Regions from separate parts of the Erwinia amylovora genome, predicted to be linked through region 1. Evidence: predicted binding sites of a transcription regulator. Region 1 holds the regulator's gene; each other region holds the start of a gene.
What was found. Region 1 encodes PurR, which represses purine synthesis genes. Its sites were predicted from a motif close to CANGCAAACGTTTGCNTG; they were not measured.
Positions count from the first base shown of each region.

Region 1 (9,143 bases):
ATACGCAAAACGCTCGCCACAGGCAGAAAGCGCCTGTACGGCCTGGGCAGAAAAACCGCAGCTCGGCAGCTTCGGCGAGCCTTTCATATATAACAGGATTGGGTTTTCTGCGATCTGGCGCTGAATTTTTTCTACAGTACTCATAAATGCCTTCCTCAATACGATACTTCGTGTATAGCTGTAGCCAGCCAATATTGTAGCTATTCTGACCTGACGTTAAAACGACAATTTCAGTACATCTGGGTTTTAACCCGCTTTGCGGTCAGAAGATGATAACAAAATAACATTTTCTCATGAGCTTTGCTGCATCCGTTGAAACACAGTTGAGGTAAAGCACTGAATTAATGAACTGATTATATTTGTTAATCTATACATCCCGATTGTATTATTGTAACAAAAAAGACCTTACCCTTTGGTCTCGAGTTAGTTTAGAATCCAAATATCCTTCTGCCTGCGCGCAGAATTCACTATTTACCTTCGCGTTGCTGCCTGCCGCAATGCACAGATTGTTAATGGAAACGATGCGTTCATTCATTACGCTTTTCATGCTGGCCATTGCTCAACTATTTTTCAATATGGCGCACGCATCGCCACAGGCGCCTGTTAATGCCGATCGGCACAAGGCTGACCGGAGCATCGCACGTGAAGATGAACGACGCAAACGACGTCCGGTAAAAGCTTCCCCGACCAAAAAACATAAAGAACCCCCGGTAAAAAAAACCAAACAACCCGCAGAACTGGCACAGCTTAGCCCGCTGCAAAAACAAAAGTTAAAAAAGAAGGCCACCGTTGTTAAGCGTCCAACGAAAAAAATAAACGCGGCGCAAAAGCCGTTAAGCCACCAGTCCGGCATCAAAAAGACCGTAAAAAAACGTTATGGCAGCCAGCGTGCAGATCGCAAGGCGGTTCTGACGGCCCCACTGAAGCTCAGTAATGCCCATCGCATTCGTTATCAGAGAGCGCGTGAAACCGCAGTGAGTAAACTGATGGGTCAGTTGGGCAAACCTTACCTGTGGGGTGGCAGCTCGCCTAAAACCGGGTTCGACTGTAGTGGCCTTGTCTGGTATGCCTATAAAGATCTGGTGAAATTCAAAATTCCTCGCACCGCTAATGAGATGTATCACCTGCGTGATGCCGCGCCGATCAGGCGTGACCGGCTTGAGAAAGGCGATCTGGTATTCTTCCGTATTAACGGCAGAGGTAGTGCCGATCATGTAGGTGTCTATCTCGGCGGCGGTAAATTCATTCAGTCACCTCGAACGGGTAAAGACATTCAGGTTAGCGCGTTGGGTGATGATTTCTGGCAAGAACATTACGTAGGCGCTCGCCGCGTGATGACTCCGAAGACGGTTCGTTAACGGTTAGCTGAAGGTATTAACTGCCGCGCCGTCAGACAAAATTCTTTGCTGGCTCCTGATGGTTTGACCCGCCGTGGCTAATAGTCCTAAATTTCGGTGAGTTATTTACTCTCGTCCCTGCCGCACTTTGCCTTAACAGCCTGGATTTATTGTTATCGTTAACGGTAAAAATCTCGTTTTCTTTGCTAAGCCTTGTTAGAATTCCTGCTTTGCGTTGCGCAACGGCGCCAAAATCTGGCTAAGCCAGCACTGCACGTCCTTTTACGGACAAGCAAGACCCCTTCCCGACCTTTTGAGACAGCCCCCAATAATTCTGGCCAATCGGGAAAAGCTTGCGTAAAGGCAAACGATTAACAAACCAGTTATCAGCAGGTTACTGATAACACCAGGAGTACGATTTTCATGGCAACGATTAAGGATGTGGCAAAGCGCGCGGGTGTTTCCACCACCACCGTGTCGCACGTCATAAACAAAACACGCTTTGTCGCCGAAGAAACGCGAGAAGCGGTTTGGGTAGCTATCAAAGAGTTGCATTATTCTCCAAGCGCCGTAGCTCGTAGCCTGAAGGTAAACCACACCAAAACCATTGGCCTGCTGGCAACCTCAAGCGAAGCACCTTATTTTGCTGAAATCATCGAGGCGGTGGAGCGCCGCTGCTTTGCTCAAGGCTATACCCTGATCCTGGGCAATGCTCATAACAACATACAAAAGCAGCAGGCTTACCTGTCGATGATGGCGCAAAAACGTGTCGACGGGCTGCTGGTGATGTGCTCTGAATACCCGGACGCGCTGATTGCGATGTTAGAAGATAACCGCAATATCCCGATGGTAGTCATGGATTGGGGCAAGTCGCGCGGTGACTTCACCGACACGGTACTGGATAACGCTTTTGATGGCGGCTATCTGGCGGGGCGTTATCTGATTGAACGCGGGCACCGCGATATTGGTGCCATCCCGGGTCAGTTGGAGCGCAACACCGGGGGCGGGCGCCATGCGGGCTTTGTGAAAGCTCTGAGCGAGGCCGGGATCACACTGCGCGATGAGTGGCTGGTACAGGGTGATTTTGAACCTGAATCCGGTTATCTCGCCATGCAACAGATCCTGTCGCAGAAACAGCGTCCGACTGCCGTATTCTGCGGGGGTGACATTATGGCGATGGGCGCAATCTGTGCAGCAGATGAAATGGGACTGCGCGTACCGCAAGACATCTCGGTGATTGGTTATGATAACGTGCGCAATGCCCGTTACTTTACTCCGGCGTTGACCACGGTACATCAACCGAAAGAGCGCCTCGGTGAAACCGCATTTGATATGTTAATTGATCGCATTACCAGCAAACGTGAAGAGTCGCAGACCATTGAGGTCTATCCTTCTCTGATCGAACGACGTTCGGTGGCGGATGGACCTTACCGGGACTACCGCCGTTAATCACGCAGCGGTGCCGGGTCCTGCTGCTCGCTAAGCCATTCGGCCCTCAGGGTTTCCGTGCTGCCAAGATATTCCAGCAGCCAGCTCAGCGCCGGTGAGGCGCTTTGTTCCGACCAGCTCAGACAGCACGGGCTGTCAGGAAAATGCGAGCTAAGCGCCAGCTCACGCAGTTCATTCCGCTGCAGCAACGGCTGGGCGAAATGGCCCGGCACCATGCCAACGCATAAACCCGCGCGCAAGCAATCAAAAGCGCTTTCCCAGTCAGGTACGACCAGCCGCCGCTGATTATCCAGCGTCCATGTCGTGCGCTTGGGTAACGCGCGTGAAGTATCTTCCAGCACCAACGAAGGCCACTCGCGTATCCACTCTTCAGTCAGTGGCCCGGGCCGACTGACTAACGGGTGTTGTGCATTAACCACGCAGCGCCAGTTAAGGCTCCCCATATCACGGAAAGCGAAACGCCCGCCAACCGGGATCGCCTGCGTGGCACCTATCGCCACATCCACCCGCCCGTCTGCCAGCGCGTCCCAAACGCCGTTAAACACTTCTGGCATGATATGCAGCTCCATGTCAGGAAAGTGGCGGTAAAAATCCACCACCAGCTGCCGCGTTCGCGACGGGCGTACAATGCGATCGACGGCGATATTGAGCTGCCCGCGCCAGCCGTTTGCCACCTGTTGACAGCGGCGGCGCGTGGCTAGCATTTTTTTGATGACAATCCTGCCTTCCTCGCTGAATACCCGTCCGGCGTCGGTCAGCACCACATCACGATGCCGCCTTTCAAACAGATTTACGGCCAGCCATTCCTCAAGCTGACGCACCGTATAGCTTATTGCAGAAGGGACGCGGTGCAGCTCTGCGGCAGCGGCGGTGAAGCTTCCGGTCCGGGCCACGGCATCAATAACTTCCAGTGAATGTTCTGACCACATATTTGCCTTCAAAAAAATTCATTCCAATCAACGAATATTAGCGTTTCACAGACTGTCCTGCACGCGATTACACTGCGCAAGCTTAAAACGGGCTGATAAGAGTTAATTAACATGTATTCTGCAGTTTTTATGATTTACCTGGCGCTGCTAAGCATGCTGGGTTTCCTTGCTACCGATATGTACCTGCCTGCATTTGGTGTGATGCAGCAAGATCTGAATACTCAGGCTGGCGCTGTCAGCGCCAGCCTGAGTATTTTCCTTGCCGGATTTGCCTGCGCGCAACTGGTATGGGGACCTCTTTCAGACCGCATCGGGCGCAAGCCGGTACTGTTGATGGGCCTGAGTCTGTTTGCTGTCGGCTGTGCCGCCATGCTTTGGGTTAATTCAGCAGCTTCGCTGCTGGCATGGCGATTTGTGCAGGCTGTCGGCGTCTGTGCTGCGGCCGTCAGCTGGCAAGCTCTGGTGGTTGACCGCTACAGCGCTGCACGAGCCAACCGTGTATTTGCCACTATTATGCCGCTGGTCGCGCTCTCACCGGCCATGGCGCCACTGGTCGGAGCCTGGCTGTTAGCTCATTTTCCATGGCAGTCCATCTTCGTCACGCTGTTACTAATTACTTTGCTGCTGATGGTGCCAACCTTGCGACTGCCATCACAACCAAGGCATGATAAAAGCGCGCCTGACATCGCCGCTCCCGGCTTCGTTTCCCTGCTTAAATCACCCGTATACAGCGGCAACGTCGCTATCTATGCAGCCTGCTCTGCCAGCTTCTTTGCGTGGCTTACCGGTTCACCGTTTATTTTAGGTAATCTGGGTCTTTCACCTGCCGATATTGGCCTGAGTTACGTGCCGCAAACGGTCGCTTTTTTGATCGGTGGCTTTAGCTGTCGTGCGCTTTTAAATCGATTTAACGGACGCAAAATCCTCCCCTCGCTGCTGATGTTCTACAGTCTGAGCATTGTTGCACTCTGGCTAATTGTGCAATATTCCCAGCCTGCGCTCTGGGCTCTTTTGCTGCCGTTCTGCGGCATGGCGATGGCGAATGGAGCAATCTACCCTATCGTTGTGTCCAGCGCCCTGCTGCCCTTCCCTCATGCCAGCGGTAAAGCGGCCGCCTTGCAAAATATGTTGCAGCTTGGCCTGTGCTTTCTCGCCAGCATGGTCGTATCATCATTGATTGATACGGTTCTGGATACCACCGTGCTGGTGATGCTGACCACCATTTTAATCGCAGCATTGGGTTATGTTGTGCAGCGCATGGCGGAGCGTCATCTCATGCTGTGAGCGGAAAATCACCGCTGAAATCAACCGGCCAAATTTAGCAGGCTAACAGAAATCCACTAGATTATGCCCCCTTGAATCTTCCCGATGGCCGCAGCGCACGGCCTCATGGCTGGCTTCTGAAGTTCGACTGATTCTCTTCTGCATGGGTTACAGGCCGTGATATTTGCCTTATGGCTCCTAACAGATCTGCGAAAATTGACTATTCTTTTTCTCAGGTATCAATCGCACAGGATGATGGAGAAGCTATGAGTTCATCGTGTATTGAAGATGAAAGCCTGGGGAATAATCTGTGGTACCGAATCGCCCAGGAAATATTAAGTAAGGCCAATATTGAAGTTAACGGATCCCGCTCCTCAGACATTCAGGTGAATAACCCCAACTTCTTTAAGAGAGTGCTGCAGGAGGGTTCGTTAGGGCTGGGCGAAAGCTATATGGATGGCTGGTGGGAGTGCGAACGCCTGGATATTTTTTTTCAGCGCGTGCTCAACGCGCACCTTGACCAACAGCTTCCCCGTCATTTTAAAGATACATTGCGTATCGCCGCTTCACGTTTAACCAATTTACAGTCCCGCAAACGTGCCTGGATGGTGGGTAAAGAACATTATGACTTGGGTAACGACCTCTTCACCGCAATGCTGGATCCTTACATGCAGTATTCCTGTGGTTACTGGAAACGAGCTGAAACGCTTGAGCAGGCCCAGGAGGCGAAGCTGGAGCTGATTTGTGCAAAGCTACAACTTAAGCAGGGTATGACGCTATTGGACATTGGCTGTGGCTGGGGAGGCCTGGCTGAATACGCTGCCCGTCATTATGGCGTTAGCGTGGTGGGGGTCACGATTTCTGCCGAGCAGCAAAAATTGGCCCGGCAGCGCTGCGAAGGAATGAGCGTGGATATCCTGCTTCAGGATTATCGTGACCTCAATCAGCAATTTGACCGCATCGTTTCCGTGGGTATGTTTGAACACGTCGGACCGAAAAACTACGCCACCTATTTTGACGTGGTCGATCGTAATCTGAAACCTGATGGCGTCTTCCTGCTGCACACGATTGGTGCCAGTAATACAAATGATCACGTCGACCCGTGGATCAATAAATACATTTTCCCCAACGGCTGCCTGCCTTCGGTGCGTCATATTGCTGAAGCCAGCGAACCGCATTTTGTCATGGAAGACTGGCATAACATGGGGGCTGATTATGATCTCACGCTGATGAGCTGGCACCAGCGTTTTTTGACAACCTGGCCGCAGCTGTCAGACAAATATGGCGAGCGTTTCAAACGCATGTTCTCTTACTATCTGAATGCCTGCGCTGGCGCGTTTCGTGCCAGGGACATTCAACTATGGCAAGTGGTCTTCACTCGCGGCACAGAGGGTGGGATCCGCGTAGCGCGTTAAAAGGATGAAGATGGACGGGCAGCGTTCAGCCGCCCTGTTATCAGCTACTCCCGTGAAGCATCGCCCTGCTTGTCTGCCACGGTCGCCGCTAACAGATCTGCTTCACGGCGTGCCAGTACCCGCTCAACGGTTGCCACTATCGCCTGCGTCTGCGGATCGATTTCGATGTTCACACGCTGGCCAAGACGTTTGCTACCGAGGGTAGTACGCGCAAGCGTTTCCGGGATCAGGTGCACACAGAATTTAGTGCGTGTCACCTCACCCACGGTCAGGCTGATACCATCGATGCCAATATATCCCTTGTGCATAATGTATTTCATCTGGCTGGCATCCTGCGGCTTAAACCAGATCTCGCGATTGTTTTCCGCAGTGAGTATCCGGGTAATTTCGGCGGTTGTCATAATATGACCGGACATCAGATGACCGCCGATTTCATCACTGAACCTGGCGGCACGCTCTACGTTTACCCTGTCCCCGACGTTCAGGGAGCCGAGATTGGTGATGCGGAGCGTCTCCTTTATCAGATCAAAGCTCACCCGGTCGCCTTCAACGCCGGTCACCGTCAGGCAGCAGCCATTATGTGAAACCGATGCACCCAGCTGCAAATCATGCAGTAGCTCCGGCGGCATTTTAACTATGTGAGTACGAAAATTGGGTTTTTCTTCTATCGCCAGCACCTCAGCGGTGCCCTGCACAATACCTGTAAACATGATTTTGCCTCAATATAACTGTTTCCTGCCGCTTAGTTTGCCCTGGCAACGTGTCAAAGCCAAATAATGCGCAACCACATTGCGTGACACTACGTGCCATTCTTCTATCTGTTGATTGGCTATTTAACCTGTGAGCATTAGAATAGTCACCCCCTGCGAACCGGCATAGAAAAGCCGTTTTCATCAATGGTCTCCTCATTCTCTCAGAACCCGAATATTTTCTATAAAGGGTAAACAATTAAGGTGTATGTGTGCAGAAGTACCTCTCAGAGGCGCGTCAGTTATTAGCCCTGGCTATCCCGGTGATCCTTGCGCAGGTTGCGCAGACATCAATGAGCTTTGTTGATACAGTAATGGCCGGTGCCGTCAGCGCCACGGATATGGCCGCCGTTGCAGTGGGGACCTCAATCTGGTTGCCTGCTATTCTTTTTGGCCATGGTTTACTACTGGCCTTAACGCCGGTTGTGGCACAGCTTAATGGCTCCGGCCGCCGCGATCTGATTGCCCATCAGGTACGCCAGGCCTACTGGCTGGCGGGTATGGTTTCCGTGCTGGTTATGATCGTATTGTATAACGCCGGCTATCTGATCGGTAGCCTGCACAATGTTGACCCGCTGTTATCGCAAAAGGCCATCGGTTATCTTCATGCCCTGCTTTGGGGCGCGCCGGGCTACCTGTTCTTCCAGGTGGCGCGCGATCGGTGTGAAGGGCTGTCAAAAACCAAACCGGCAATGGTCGTGGGTTTTCTCGGTCTGCTGGTCAATATTCCTCTCAATTATGTCTTTATCCATGGCCATTTGGGTATGCCTGCTCTGGGTGGCGTTGGCTGTGGAGTGGCCACCGCTTCGGTATATTGGGTGATGTTTATCGTCATAAGAGCCTGGACTAACCGGGCAAAATCTATGCGTGATATCCAGCTGCCGCAGCGTTTCAGCGCACCCGACTGGAAGGCAATAGGTCGTCTGACCGGCCTTGGTCTGCCTGTCGCACTGGCACTCTTTTTTGAAGTGACGCTGTTTGCCGTGGTGGCGTTGTTGGTATCACCATTGGGAATTGTCAATGTGGCCGGGCATCAGATTGCACTGAACTTCAGCTCACTGATGTTTGTAGTGCCGCTATCGCTGGGCGTGGCAACCACTATTCGCGTCGGCCACCGTCTGGGACAGGGGTCGGCAGAGCAGGCAAAAGTGGCTGCATGGACGGCTCAGGGCATAGGCATCTGTATGGCCTGTATCACCGCGCTGTTTACCATCGCCTTCCGTGAGCGGATTGCTCAATTGTACGCTGACGATCCGGAAGTTATCACCATGGCAGCTCAGCTCATGTTACTGGCAGCAGTTTACCAGTTATCTGACTCTGTACAGGTGATAGGCAGCGGCGTGCTACGGGGCTATAAAGATACCCGCGCGATCTTCTTTATCACTTTTATTGCCTACTGGATCCTCGGCTTGCCGATAGGTTATCTGCTGGGGATGACAAACCTGCTGCTGCCGGCTATGGGGCCTGCTGGATTCTGGATCGGCTTCATTATTGGTCTTACCTCATCCGCCATTATGATGATTTGGCGTATGCGGCGCCTGCAACGCCAACCGAATGCGACGGTCCTGGCGCGCGCAGCACGTTGACCCGGTGGTTAATTTCGCTGCAAGGTGGTGAAAAGTGCTGCGCTTCGCTCAGTTGCGCAGCAATCAGTGCGGAAAAGAAGTTTTCTACTTGCCAGCCGTGCGGGCTACCGTTAATATTCGTCCCCGCTGTCACCATGACAGCCATGTGCGTCCGTAGCTCAGTTGGTTAGAGCACCACCTTGACATGGTGGGGGTCGGTGGTTCGAGTCCACTCGGACGCACCAGTTTCACACGGCAGCTGGCAATGCTGTCAAGTGAACGATAAAACCGTTTATGCGTCCGTAGCTCAGTTGGTTAGAGCACCACCTTGACATGGTGGGGGTCGGTGGTTCGAGTCCACTCGGACGCACCAATGATTTTATCGTTGTTCCTGTCGATTTTGTGCTTGCATCCCTGTTGCACTTCCCTGTTTCCC
Region 1 covers NZ_CP066796.1:1,751,393-1,760,535, reverse strand. Annotated here, with positions in the region: gene JGC47_RS08210 (Grx4 family monothiol glutaredoxin) at 1-144, opposite strand, end outside; gene JGC47_RS08205 (C40 family peptidase) at 522-1,358, shown strand; gene purR (HTH-type transcriptional repressor PurR) at 1,761-2,786, shown strand; gene punR (DNA-binding transcriptional activator PunR) at 2,783-3,715, opposite strand; gene punC (purine nucleoside transporter PunC) at 3,827-4,999, shown strand; gene cfa (cyclopropane fatty acyl phospholipid synthase) at 5,245-6,393, shown strand; gene JGC47_RS08180 (riboflavin synthase) at 6,438-7,103, opposite strand; gene JGC47_RS08175 (MATE family efflux transporter) at 7,355-8,728, shown strand; tRNA gene JGC47_RS08170 (tRNA-Val) at 8,876-8,952, shown strand; tRNA gene JGC47_RS08165 (tRNA-Val) at 9,004-9,080, shown strand.

Region 2 (6,868 bases), 720 kb from region 1:
TGGTGATAAAACGCCGGTACCGGCGGCATGACTATCGCACCCAGTTCCGCCGCCGTGGTCATCATGCGCAAGTGACCAAGATGCAGCGGGGTTTCACGCACGCACAGCACCAGTCGGCGGCGCTCTTTCAATATCACGTCAGCGGCGCGCGTCAGCAGCCCGTCGCTGTAACTGTGAACAATGCCGGACAGGGTTTTCATTGAACAAGGCAGGATTGCCATGCCGTCCGTTTTAAAAGATCCGGACGAGATACTGGCCGCGATGTCGCGCGCGTCGTGCGCCACATCAGCCATTGCCTGCACGTCACGCACCGAGTAGTCAGTTTCCAGGGCCAGCGTCTGCCGCGCTGCCTGGCTCATTATCAGATGCGTTTCAATGTCGCTGACCTGCTGTAAGATTTGCAGCGTGCGTATACCGTAAATCACCCCACTGGCGCCAGAGATGCCAATAATGAGTCGTTTCATACCCTGTCCTTAAAAAAAATGAGCCGGAATTGCTTCCGGCCCATGTTACCTGCTTACACCACCAAGCGCTTAGCCTTCGTTATGCATTTCCAGATTTTCTACTTCATTCTGACGCTGCATTGCTTTGGCATCGTCGTTGCGCAAGGATTGCAGGTACTCGAGGTACTGCTGATCGACATCTTTGGTAACGTAGATACCGTCGAAAACGGAACATTCAAACTGCGAAATATCCGGGTTCTCTTCACGTACCGCTTCGATCAGATCGCTAAGGTCCTGGAAAATCAGCGCATCGGCACCGATCAGCTGGCGGATCTCCTCCACTTCGCGTCCGTGAGCAATCAGCTCCGTTGCGCTAGGCATATCGATGCCGTAGACGTTCGGGAAGCGAATTTCCGGCGCGGCTGAAGCCAGGTAAACTTTCTTCGCCCCGGCTTCGCGTGCCATTTCGATGATCTGTTCCGAGGTAGTGCCGCGCACGATGGAGTCATCCACCAACAGCACATTTTTTCCACGGAATTCGGCACGGTTGGCGTTCAGCTTGCGGCGAACCGCGCTGCGGCGCAGATGCTGGCCGGGCATAATAAAAGTGCGGCCCACATAGCGGTTTTTTACGAAACCCTGACGGTAAGGCTTATCCAGAATACGCGCCATTTCCAGCGCAATATCACAGGAGGTTTCAGGGATGGGGATCACCACATCGATGTCAAGATCTTCCCATTCACGGGCGATCTTGGCACCGAGCTTGGTGCCCATGCGTACGCGGGCGCTGTAGACAGAAATCTTGTCGAGGAACGAATCGGGACGGGCGAAGTAAACATACTCGAACAGGCACGGATTGCATTTCGGATTTTCAGCGCACTGACGGGTGAATAGCTGGCCTTTTTCCGTCACGTACACCGCTTCACCCGGGGCCACATCACGCAGAAACTCAAAGCCTAAGGTGTCCAGCGCCACGCTTTCTGAAGCCACCATATACTCAGTGCGGCCGTCGACCATCGGGCGTTTACCGATCACCAACGGGCGGATGCCATTAGGATCGCGGAACGCTACCAGCCCGTGTCCGATAATCATCGCCACACAGGCGTAAGCCCCGCGCACCTTCTGATGCACCGCCGCAATGGCGGCGAAGATGTTATCCGCTTCCAGCGGGTATTGCTGAAAGCGGTCCACTTCCTGTGCAAAGATATTGAGCAGAATTTCAGAATCCGAGGTGGTGTTGACATGACGACGGCCGGTTTCGAACAGCGCTTTACGCAGCTCGTGGGCGTTTGTCAGATTGCCGTTATGGGCAAGGGTAATTCCGTAGGGAGAGTTGACATAGAAGGGCTGAGCTTCAGAAGCGCTGGAGCTGCCAGCCGTCGGGTAGCGCACATGGCCAATGCCCATATTGCCCTGCATACGCTGCATGTGGCGGGCTTCAAATACATCGCTGACCAGCCCGTTTGCTTTGCGCAGACGGAAGCAATTCAATGCATCAATGGTTACGATGCCTGCGGCATCCTGCCCACGGTGCTGAAGCACCGTTAACGCGTCATAAATCGACTGGTTGACCGGCATAAAACCGGCGATCCCGACAATACCGCACATAGTGATATTTCCTCATAAGCCGCGACCCCGGTGCGATTACCGGGGCAAAAAACTCGACGTGCTTTTCAGGTAATCAAAGAACCACCTGATGATATAACTGAACTGGGGAATAAGCCGGGACTGCTGCCAGTCCGGGCCCTTAGCAAAGCCGGTGAACGTATCGAGAAAAAACAGCATGGCGGAAACAATCAGCACGCCACGTAATGCCCCGAAACAGACGCCCAAAACCCTGTCGGTTCCTGACAGACCGGTTTTTTCAACCAGAGCACCAATCACATAGTTGACGATAGCCCCGACAATCAGCGTGGCAATAAACAACAGCGCAATGGCGATGCCATTTCGAACCAGTTCGTCTTTAAATCCTGTGAACCAGACGGCAAGGAAGGAGTAATAATGACTGGCGACGAAAAAGGCGCATCCCCAGGTCACAAGAGAAAGCGCTTCCCGAACAAACCCACGGATCAGGCTGACAAGAGCCGAAAAACTGATAACCGCAATAATGACGTAATCTATCCAGATCATAAACACTTCCAGTTACCCTGCCCCGGCCTGGGTCTTCAGAGACTCAGGCTCAGTTCGGGGCGAATTCTAACAGAAAAAGAAAACGTTTGCGTAGGGGTTTTACCGTGCGAATTTAAATTACCCCCGCAGTTTAAAAAACCGCTGGCCGCCGCCTTTCTCTTCCACCAGCGTCCCCTGATGCAATACCTTGATTTGCCGTTGTCATCATGCACAACGCCCGGCGTTGCCTGGTGGCTACGCCGGGCGCGGATGACGACCGCTATCGCAACGATAGCCAGCGGGACCGGCAAAACCATTAATGTGCAGCGTAAGGTTTCACCACGCCACCCAGCCCTGATATCCCCTGTAGTGCACCGATGGCAGCCTGCATTTTGGCTTTCGACGCATCCGGCCCGACGTAAATACGGGTAATCTGCCCCTGTACCGGCGTTGCCGGGACGGTAAAGGCGCGGTAGCCGGAAAGGCGCAGCTGGGCAACAATTTCATTCACTTTGGCGGCATTTTTCAGTGCGCCAAGCTGTACGACATATGCCTGACCCGTTGGTGCCGTTTCTGCCGGCGGAGAGGGATTATCTACCGCAGCTTCAGACTTCGCCTCAGGTTTAGGCGCCGGTTTTGGTTTTTCAACCGGCTCGGCTTTCCCGATGGGTTTTTCGACCGGTTCCGGCTGCGGCCTGGGTTGCGATTCAGGTTTTTCCACCACTTTAGGCGGTTGAACCTGCTGCTGCACCGGCGGCGGCGGCATCACTACCGCTGGCTGGCTGTGCGACCTCGGCACGGTCGAGCCGCTATCGGCCTGCGAAGGATTATCATTGCCCGCGGCGGTGACGTCTCCATTTTCAGGCGGCTGCACAGGCAGCGACTGGGTTACCGGCGGCACCACTTCAGTTTCCGGCTGCTCATCGGCTTTTGGCACCAGAGGAATGGCCGCAAACTCTTCTTTATAATGTTTCTTTTGACCATCAAGCACGCCTGGCAGCACGATAACGCCCAGCGCCACAATAATCACGGTTCCGACTAAACGGTTTTGAAACTTACTTGCCACTGCCATTCTCCGATGCCATCGTTTCCATGACATGCGCAACGGTGTGGAAAGAGCCGCACACCAGCACAATATCCTGTTGTCCCGCCTGCATTAACGCATGGTGCCAGGCTGCGGTTACCGACGCAAAGGACTGCGCCGCCTTGAGATGTGTCATCAGCTGCTCTGCACTGGCACCACGAGGACCTTCCAGCGGCGCGCAGTACCAGTAATCAACCTGCGGGGCAAGGCACGCCAGCGTACCGGCAATATCTTTATCGTGCAGCATACCCACCACCGCGTGCACTTTGGCTTCGCCTTTGATCTCCGCCAGACGCCCCGCCAGATAGCTCGCCGCATGGGGGTTGTGCGCCACATCGAGGATAACCCGGGGTGACTCACTCACAGTCTGGAAACGTCCCGGCAAAATCGCCTGGTGCAGGCTGCGGCGGATGATCGCTTCTTCAACCTCCAGCGTTGATGCACGCAGCGCCGCGAGCGCGGTAGCCGCATTGGGCAGCGGCACCTGCGGCAGTGGCAAATGCTCAATACTGCCGCTGGCATCGTGGAAGGACCAGCTGTCACCGTTGAGCTGATATGACCAGTCACGGTCGCGCTGACGGAGCTGCGCGCCCTTCTCTGCTGCTATCACGGCAATGCTGCCTGGCATATCCGGCTCGCCAACCACCGCTGGCTTGCCTTTGCGGAAAATGCCTGCCTTCTCGCGGCCAATGCTTTCCCGGTCCGTGCCCAGCCAGTCGGTATGGTCAAGCGCAATACTGGTGACCACCGCCACATCCGCATTCACCATATTGGTGGCATCCAGCCGCCCGCCCAGGCCGACTTCCAGGATCACCACATCCAGCCGCGCCTGTTTGAATAACCACAGCGCCGACAGCGTGCCAAATTCAAAGTAGGTGAGCGAGGTGGCGGCACGCCCGGCTTCAATCGCCGCAAAAGAGGCGGTATGCGCCGTTTCTGCCAGCTCTTCCCCCTGAACGCGAACCCGCTCAGTGTAGCGCACCAGGTGCGGCGAACTGTAAACCCCAACGCGATAGCCTGCGGCCAGCAGCAGGGTTTCAAGGGTGCGGCAGGTGGTGCCTTTGCCATTCGTCCCGGCAACGGTGATCACGACAGGGGCTGGGGTAAGCAGGTCGAGCGCGGTTGCAACGCGTTGGACACGTTCCAGACCAAGATCGACGGCCTGGGAGTGCAAATGCTCAAGATAATGAAGCCATGCGGCAAGAGACGACGTGGCTTGAGGAAGATTATCCATGTGTCCCGTTCACAAAGTTAGGGTTCATGAGTGAAAGGGACGCAGAACCCCCCTCTCATCATCGGTCAGGCCTCAGAGTTTTGAGGCTCCGCGGTCGCTTCGGTGACAACATCTTCCTGAGGAGCAGGCAGATTCATCATTTTCGCCAGTATGCTGGCCAACTTGAAGCGCATTACCGGACGGCGCACGATCATATCAATCGCCCCTTTCTCGATCAAAAATTCACTGCGCTGGAAGCCTGGCGGCAGTTTCTCACGTACGGTCTGCTCAATTACGCGGGGGCCTGCAAAACCGATTAACGCTTTAGGTTCCGCGATATTCAGATCGCCAAGCATGGCGAAGCTGGCAGAGACCCCGCCCATGGTGGGATCGGTCAGCACTGAAATGTACGGCAGGCCACGCTCCTGCATTTTGGCCAGTGCGGCACTGGTTTTCGCCATCTGCATCAGCGACATCAGCGCTTCCTGCATACGCGCTCCGCCTGATGCTGAAAAACAGATCATCGGGCAGTTATCTTCCAGCGCCTGCTCTACGGCGCGCACAAAGCGTGCTCCGACCACCGAGCCCATTGAGCCACCCATAAAGGAAAACTCAAAAGCGGCTGCGACAACCGGCATGCCGTGCAGGGTGCCTTTCATCACGATCAGCGCATCGGTTTCACGGGTCTCTTTCTGCGCAGCTGACAGGCGATCTTTGTATTTTTTGGAATCACGGAACTTGAGCACATCTTTAGGTTCCAGTTCGCTACCCAGTTCAACCAGAGAACCTTCGTCCAGTACACTGTGCAGACGATCGCGGCCATGCATACGCATGTGATGGTCACATTTCGGACAGACCTCCAGATTACGCTCCAGCTCGGCGCGGTAGAGAACCTGCCCGCAGCTGTCACATTTGGTCCAGACCCCTTCAGGAATACTTGCTTTGCGCGATGGGGTGATTGTGCTCTTATTAAGAATTCGTTCAATCCAGCTCATTGATGACCTGTTATGTTGTTTTTTGTGCTAAATCAGATACTTAACACAGATTATCGCCTGTGAATCAGGCGTTATTACACCACAAAATACGCCACTTCGCTACACATTCGTCAATGAGGGAGGCTGACTTGTCTGAGGGGAATTTCACTGGCGGTGTTTTGATTCACCGCTCACGCATTCCCGGGCAATGCTGCAAATAAGGAAAATCTGAAGCTCAAGTTTTGGCCGATTTATTGCGACGATGATTTTAAGCGCAGAACACGAAACAGTGAACGGCAGAGATTACGCCAACACTGCGCAATTAGTCATTTTTCACCAGTCTGTTTTGATAGATATCTCGTGTCAGAATGGCAATACCGTCTGCGGTATTCAGAAACAAATGTGCCAGGTAGCCTGGATCGTGTGAGGCCAGGTAAGCCAGATTTTCAGACTCCATGAGAGTTTTCATCCGCCCACGGTACAAAGATATCCGGCTGAGATACTGCTTATTCATTTCATTGAAATCATTCTTTTCGACAATTTTTCCCAGCCTGATTTTTTCGATCATATCATCTTTAGCATCCAGTATCGGTATAATATCCCCATTCTCAATCGGAAAGTAGACGATATCACTGGTCATCATGCCGACATGCGTCGCTTCATGGAGTAAAGTGCTACTGAGAGTCAAAACGGGATCCTGTCTCATGCTTTCATCGGGATGAGTGGGATCAACAAAATAGAGTTTGTCGGCGTTAACATAGATCCTTCCCGTCCGGTCCAGCAGCGCAAAAGCCAACGTTCCAAACTGTCTTTCTTCTTCGGTAAGGATGGGGCGGTGGTGAATAAGCTCGTCGCCAGGTAACAAATGATCGCTGAGCGGCTCTTTAACCAAACTGGCCAGATGGATCTTGTCGAGCTTTAGCGCAGCCCGAGTTCTCACCAAACATTTTTTCAGGGCAAGGGCGAAACTCCGCAGAAAATCGACATTATCCGTATCCATGACGATACGAAGATAGTTTTCGCAATTCTGAGTGAAGTTGCTCAA
Region 2 covers NZ_CP066796.1:2,477,444-2,484,311, forward strand. Annotated here, with positions in the region: gene JGC47_RS11390 (UbiX family flavin prenyltransferase) at 1-464, opposite strand, end outside; gene purF (amidophosphoribosyltransferase) at 534-2,051, opposite strand; gene cvpA (colicin V production protein) at 2,088-2,573, opposite strand; gene dedD (cell division protein DedD) at 2,869-3,618, opposite strand; gene folC (bifunctional tetrahydrofolate synthase/dihydrofolate synthase) at 3,608-4,870, opposite strand; gene accD (acetyl-CoA carboxylase, carboxyltransferase subunit beta) at 4,936-5,844, opposite strand; gene JGC47_RS11420 (hypothetical protein) at 6,146-6,868, opposite strand, start outside.
Region 2: the regulator PurR is predicted to act here: its motif matches at 2,649-2,666, upstream of cvpA (colicin V production protein).

Region 3 (6,868 bases), 1.6 Mb from region 1:
GTAACAGCGGAATAGACAGCACACCGGCCAGCGTGATTGCCCCACGTACGCCGGCAAATGAGGCAATCAGCAGCTCGCGCGTTGAGTAATTGGAAAACTCCATCGGGCGTTTTTTCAACATTCGGCGGCTGATCAAACGCATCGTCCACAGCCATCCGAAGCGCACAATCATCAACGCAGCATAGATCAGAACCACCGAGGCAAACAGCGCCCACAGCTCGACATCAGGATCGGCATTCGCCTGATTTAACGATACCTCGAGAATGTCCGGCAGCTGCAAGCCCAGCATCAGGAAGACCATGCCGTTAAAGACAAATTCCAGCATCTGCCAGACGCTGTTAGCACGCAGTCGCATTGCCAGCGGAGCATGGCGAATAATGCCGGAACGCGAGATGGTCATACCCGCTGCCACCGCCGCGAGAATGCCGGAAACGCCAATATGTTCCGCAATCAAATAGGAAGCAAACGGCAGCAGCAGCAGCAGTACCGTCTGCGTTGCCGGATCGTCACCGCTCCAGCGGCTGAACAGGCGCAGAGATTTACCGTACAGCCAGCAGATGGTGATGCCCGCCAGCAAACCGCCGATAGCCACTTTGAGGAACTCCAACGTCGCACCGGAGACGGTAAACACCATCGTACCCATCGTCACGGCCACGGCAAACTTCATGGATACCAGACCGGAAGCGTCGTTCATCAGCGCTTCGCCCTGCAAAATGGCCATAATTTTTTTCGGGATGCGCCCCTCGCCAACAATGCCGGAGAGCGCTACCGCATCGGTAGGGGACAGCACGGCAGCCAGGGCAAAGGCAGACAGCAGTGGGATCCCCGGCACCAGCCAGTAAATCAGATAGCCAATGCCAACAACGGTAATCAGCACCAGCATCAGCGCCAGGCCAAGGATCTCACGCCCGTGGTGTAAAAACTCGCTGGTGGGGGTTTTCCAACCATCGGCAAACAGCAACGGCGGAATAAACAGGACTAAAAACAACTCCGGGTCAAAGTCGACATGCAGGCCAAACGTTGGCCAGGCAAGCAGCGCTCCCATCGCGATTTGCACCAGCGGCAGGGGAATTTGAAATGGAATGATACGAGCAGCCACGCCTGACAACGAGACAACCAGCGTCAGAATGAGGATGGTAAAGAAGATTTCCATGTTTTCCTTTTTTATACGTCTTCCAGTGGGATTGGGGCATGGCGATGTATATGCCCACCTGATAGTAAAGCAAATTCATCAGACGTTGAAAAACAGGAAGTGCGTTAAGCGGGAAAATTTGGCTGCATCTGCAGCCGGGGCCGCAAATTACGGCCCCAAACTGGATTAAATTGCCCAACCGCCGGCATAGAATGCGACCAGGATGACACCAATAACGACCGTGCCCACGTTCAGCTTACGCCACTCACCGGCAACAAGGCGGCCAACGATCAACGAACCGAAACCGAGCATGATACCGGTGACGATATTGCAGGTTAGCACGATAAATACCGCTGCCAGCAAACCAGACATCGCATCGACAAAATCGTTAAAGTCGATTTTTGACACGTTGCTCAGCATCAGCAGCCCGACGTACATCAGTGCTGGTGCGGTGGCATAACCCGGAACCAGGTAGGCCAGCGGTGACAAAAACAGGATGAGCAGGAACATCACGCCGACCACAACCGCCGTCAGCCCGGTTTTGCCGCCCGCTGCCGTACCGGCCGCCGACTCGATATACACCGCGGCAGGAGCCGCACCGACCAATCCAGAGAAGATGCTGCTCAGTGAGTCGCTGGTCAGCGCCCTACCGCCGCTGATAATCTGATTGTTTTTATCCAACAGATTAGCCTGACCCGCCACGGCACGAATGGTCCCGGTGGCATCAAATACGGCCGTCATCACCAGCGCCAGCACGCTTGGCAGCACTGCCGGTTTCAGCGCACCAATAATATCCAGGCTAAATACCAGTGAGTTCCCCTGCTTGTCGCTCAGGCTTGGCATGGAAAACAGCCCTTGATAGCGCACGGCAGGATCGAATATCAGACCAATGACCGATATCACAATAATGGTCAGTAAAATACCGCCGGGGACGCGCCGCTTTTCCAGACCAAAAATCACCGCCAGGCCCAGCAAAGTCATGACAATCGGGAAAGAAGGGAAATGCCCCAATGCGACCGGCAGTCCCGGCCCCGGATTTTTTATCACCAGACCGACGCCGTCCGCCGCGATAAGCAGCAAAAACAGCCCGATACCCACGCCGGTGCCGTGTGCCACGCCCATTGGCAGATTGCGCAAAATCCAGGCGCGGATGCCGGTCGCGGAGATCAGGGTAAACAGCCCCCCCATCAGGAATACCGCCCCCAACGCCACCGCCAGGCTAATTTGCTGGCCCAGTACCAGGCTGAAAGCGGTAAACGCCGTCAGAGAAAGGGCACAACCAATTGCCATCGGCAGATTGGCCCACAGCCCCATCAGCAGAGAACCAAATCCGGCAACCAGGCAGGTTGCAACGAAGACGGCAGCCGGCGGAAAACCCGCTTTACCGAGCATAGATGGGACAACAATCACTGAATAAACCATCGCCAGGAAGGTCGTCAAGCCGGCGATCACTTCCTGGCGTACGCTACTGCCGCGTGCGGAAATTTTAAACCAGGCGTCTAAAGAGCCGCTCGCCGGTTGAGAAGGAGTAGACATAGTATTCCTCTGAGCTTTTTTTATGAGTTGTTGCTGCGTGGCATCGCTGCGGCGCGCAGCGATCTCCGTTTGCATCCCTGGTGCAATATTCGCCGCGCACAGTACATCGTACGGGGCATAAACCGAATACAGGCAAACGTTTTTATTCCACGCATAGTGTGCGTAATAAATATTCTGCGTCATTGGTGCCGCTGGCAAACGCTAAGCCGGGACTGTGACGAATACCCGTCAGCAGAACACAGACTTGCAAGATGACGATTAATTGCAGGCAAACGATTATCCAGTGTTTTATGTCGTACTTTCAACACCTGTTCGCGCTGACATGCCATTGTCTGGCGATGCACCAACATCCGCCATAAGCGCTGATATAGTACCGGGATTAGCCCCGGTACACTGCAAAGATTTTCTTATAACCGTTATCCGGCACGGGAGGGGTAAAACGTTTTTTCACAGACGGGAAAACTGTTCACACAAGGTGAATTTCGCCCCCTTTATCCAAAGCGCGCTGCCAGGCCGCGCGGCACTGCACTTTTTCCAGCCAGGCCTGAATCGCAGGGCTGCCAGCGGCACCACCGCGCGCGGTCATCGCCTGTATCGGAAAGCTCATCTGCACATCGGCAATGCTGAATCGACTGCCGGCAAACCACTCATTGCTGGTCAGATGCTGCTCGATAAACTGGCGATGGGTGGCCAACTGGGGATCGATATAGCCCTTCTGCACCCCTTTACCAAATGCACTACCAATCGGTCGCAGCAGCCAGGGTACCGGCGCTTTACCCATCCGGCTGAAGATCAGTTTCATCACCAGCAACGGCATTAATGAACCTTCGGCATAGTGCAACCAATAACGCGATTGTATTACCTCTTCATCATCAAAAAGTTTCAGCCGATCTTCGGCGTCATAATGCGCCGCCAGGTACTCCAGGATCGCGCCGGATTCCGCCACCACGCGATTCCCATCGGTAATAACCGGGGATTTGCCCAGCGGGTGCACTTTTTTTAGCTCGTCAGGAGCCAGCATGCTGGCCTCACGCTGATAGCATTTAATCTGATACGGCACTTCCAGCTCTTCCAGCAGCCACAGCACTCGCTGCGAACGTGAATTGTTAAGATGGTGCACAGTGATCATCATCACTCCTTAATGTCGGCAATCAAATCATCAGTATAGGAGCTCAGACGCTTTTTACATCCAGCAGTATGGCCCCGGTACCCTGTTCGCTCAGGCGGTCATCAGGATTACGTAGCGGGCAATCCTCCATCGACAGGCAACCACAGCCGATGCAGCCGTCGAGATCGTCTCTCAGGTGGGTCAGCGTTTCAATACGACGATCCAGTTCATCACGCCACTGCTGTGACAACAGTGCCCATTCTCTGGTGGTCATACGCTTACCGGGGGAATACTGCATCAGGCTATCGCCGATGGTGGCAAGCGGTATGCCGATACGCTGGGCTATTTTGATCACCGCAACGCGACGCAGCACGTCACGGGTGTAACGCCGCTGATTGCCCCCGTTGCGATAGCTGCTAATTAACCCTTTGCTTTCATAGAAATGCAGCGTAGATACCGCCACGCCGCAGCGCTGCGCCACATCACCAGGAGTCAGTTCCCGCTTGTTGGGATTATGGGTACTTTTTTTCATTTAGCACTTTACCTCAAGTAAACTTGAGGAATTATACTCACCGACCAGTGAGGCCGCGAGAGGTATCAATCCATTTTCGTCAGAGATTTGGGAGAAAAATGTATGCATGACGACATCATCAACACCCTGACCAACTGGATCGACAATAATCTGGACAAAGCCCTGTCGATTGAGGAAGTGGCTGCAAAATCAGGCTACTCAAAGTGGCATTTACAGCGAATGTTCCGCGCGGTGACAAAACAGACGTTGGGTGGATATATCCGGGAACGCCGTTTAATGCGGGCTGCCGAAGCGCTGCGCCAGAGTCAACGCCCGGTTTTTGATATCGCCATGCAATATGGTTACGATTCGCAGCAAACTTTCTCCCGGGTATTTCGTCGTCAGTTTTCCCAGACGCCAACGGCTTACCGTAATACCATGCGCCGCCAGAGGCTACAGCGCAGCAGCTGGAATTTTGACTGCGGCGACTACCCGGCCAGCAGCTTTCAACCGCAGCGAAATGACAAAAGCTGCCCAATCTGTAACTAAATGCCCGTGCGGGGATCCGCAGCGCTGATGCCCGCCACAACCTCATGCCCGCTCGCCAACCCTTTTCTGCCACAGACAGCAGGCGACTGGCTCATCACCGTTTGAGTCTCGACACGATGTTTCACGCCAGCCCCCTAAATGCACGGTGCCGCCGCCGTCTTATGCCAGCCGCTTTTGCCGGTATTGATCTCGCTATGTCAAGCTGGTTACCAGCGGGCTGTTGGCTATGTCGTTGCATACGCGAAACCTGCTTAACGCCTGGCATAGTAGCAAAGAGGGGTTTGCCGATGTAACAAGCCAAACACCCACTGACGAGCCTACGCCTTAGCACTAACCCGGCTTTACATCGCCTGTCTGACGTCCCCGGATTGTCCACCTTGCTTGTTAAAGATATGAAACCTTTACAAGCTGGCAAAGCTCAGGTGGTGATTGCTGATATACTACCGATGCGGAACTTTCTCATTAAAATTTTCGTTTACGGATGTCAGGCGTCTTTTCACATGTTTTGCTTTAGAAAGTTTTATCCAGGTCAAACCAGGGCGTTTTTCGACCGGGTAAATACAACCTTTCCTTATTTCCGCTTTGATATTTAACATCGTTTAACCTGTCTGTGGGTTTTATCGCTGGTGGCAAATTTGAATTTTTAAAATAATTTCACCCTTCAAAATACCCGGGTTTTAAAAGGGCACGTTGTTACTGCTTGAAAAGCCTGATTTTAACCTGTCCCTGATTCAATTTTACTATCAGGGGGATCTCTGGCGACGACAGTTAGCGGTAATTTTTACATAACCCGTTGAACCGGATTGAAGTAGCACAGTTTTTACATCCCGCGCGAATTTTCCTAATTATACTAATGGTTTGAATTGAGATGAGAGGAACTGATAGCAAAATAAACAATATCAAAAGCCGTCAAAACTCTTTTTTAAAAAAATAGGATGAATCCCATAATGTTATTTTCCTCATAATAACCTAACGTAAGGTATGACAGCCCAATCACCTGATTTCTCAGGATTAGATAATATCTGAAATAACAGATCCATTTATTAATTAAGTCACACTTATTCAAGTATTGTTAAGAAAGGTAATAGCATTATGAGAAAGTCACGATACAGCGAAGAGCAAATCACCAGCGCCATTAAAGCTTCTGAAGACGGAACCAGGGTAAATGTAATCTGTGACGCATTGGGAATTTCCGCAGCAACCCTGTACAGCTGGAAAAAGAAGTATGCTGATTTATCTTCAGAAAAGGGGAGGAAAATGAGAGACATGGAGGAGAAACTTCACCGTATTGAACGTGAATTACAGCTTATGTCCTCAGACAAAGAGATGCTGCAAAGCGTGCTGAAGCACTTTTTCACCACCAAAGACAAGCGTCAAGCCGTTAATTTTTTACAAAATACTTATCAAGTTGGCACACGCCGCAGTTGCCGTCTGCTGGACATCAGCCGCAGTGTTTACCACTATCCCAACAGTGGTGAAAACTGATCGTGGCATTGGTGATGGCAAGTTTAGGGTAGGCGGGGCAAAAAATATTTTTATGGCTAACTGAATATCCCGTTTGCCTGCCCGGTGCGGACATTGACAGATGGCCTGTTTAACGCCTGGCCGCACTGGTAGAAATTGAATATCATCAATGAGTTCGCTGCACGTTTATCTTTAACACCAGGGTCAAGGTGCCATCCTTAAATCCAGCTATCAACCGTCCGGTCAGGATAATTTTCTATTTCCATGATGAATTCGCCCAGGATTTAGCAACAGTGCCAGAGAACAGTTCATCACCATGACATTTGTTCCAGCGTAACGTTTATTACCCGCAGAAAAAAACATTAAACATACTTACCAGTTAATATCACAGTTATGCAGTTTTTACGTCCTGATGGCAATTTAACTTATCATTAGCTGGATCTCAGGCTGCCGGTACAGTCAACATCTCATGATTTTTTACAGCAAAATTTGATTAAGAGCGGGGCTGCACACGAGTAGCCCGGCGTAAACATGGCGTTTAGCCGCGGCTGACTAATGAAGCGCAGCG
Region 3 covers NZ_CP066796.1:3,394,912-3,401,779, forward strand. Annotated here, with positions in the region: gene JGC47_RS15465 (Na+/H+ antiporter) at 1-1,153, opposite strand, end outside; gene JGC47_RS15470 (NCS2 family permease) at 1,319-2,668, opposite strand; gene JGC47_RS15475 (glutathione S-transferase) at 3,135-3,797, opposite strand; gene soxR (redox-sensitive transcriptional activator SoxR) at 3,841-4,308, opposite strand; gene soxS (superoxide response transcriptional regulator SoxS) at 4,411-4,836, shown strand; gene JGC47_RS15490 (transposase) at 5,929-6,321, shown strand.
Region 3: the regulator PurR is predicted to act here: its motif matches at 2,798-2,815, upstream of JGC47_RS15470 (NCS2 family permease).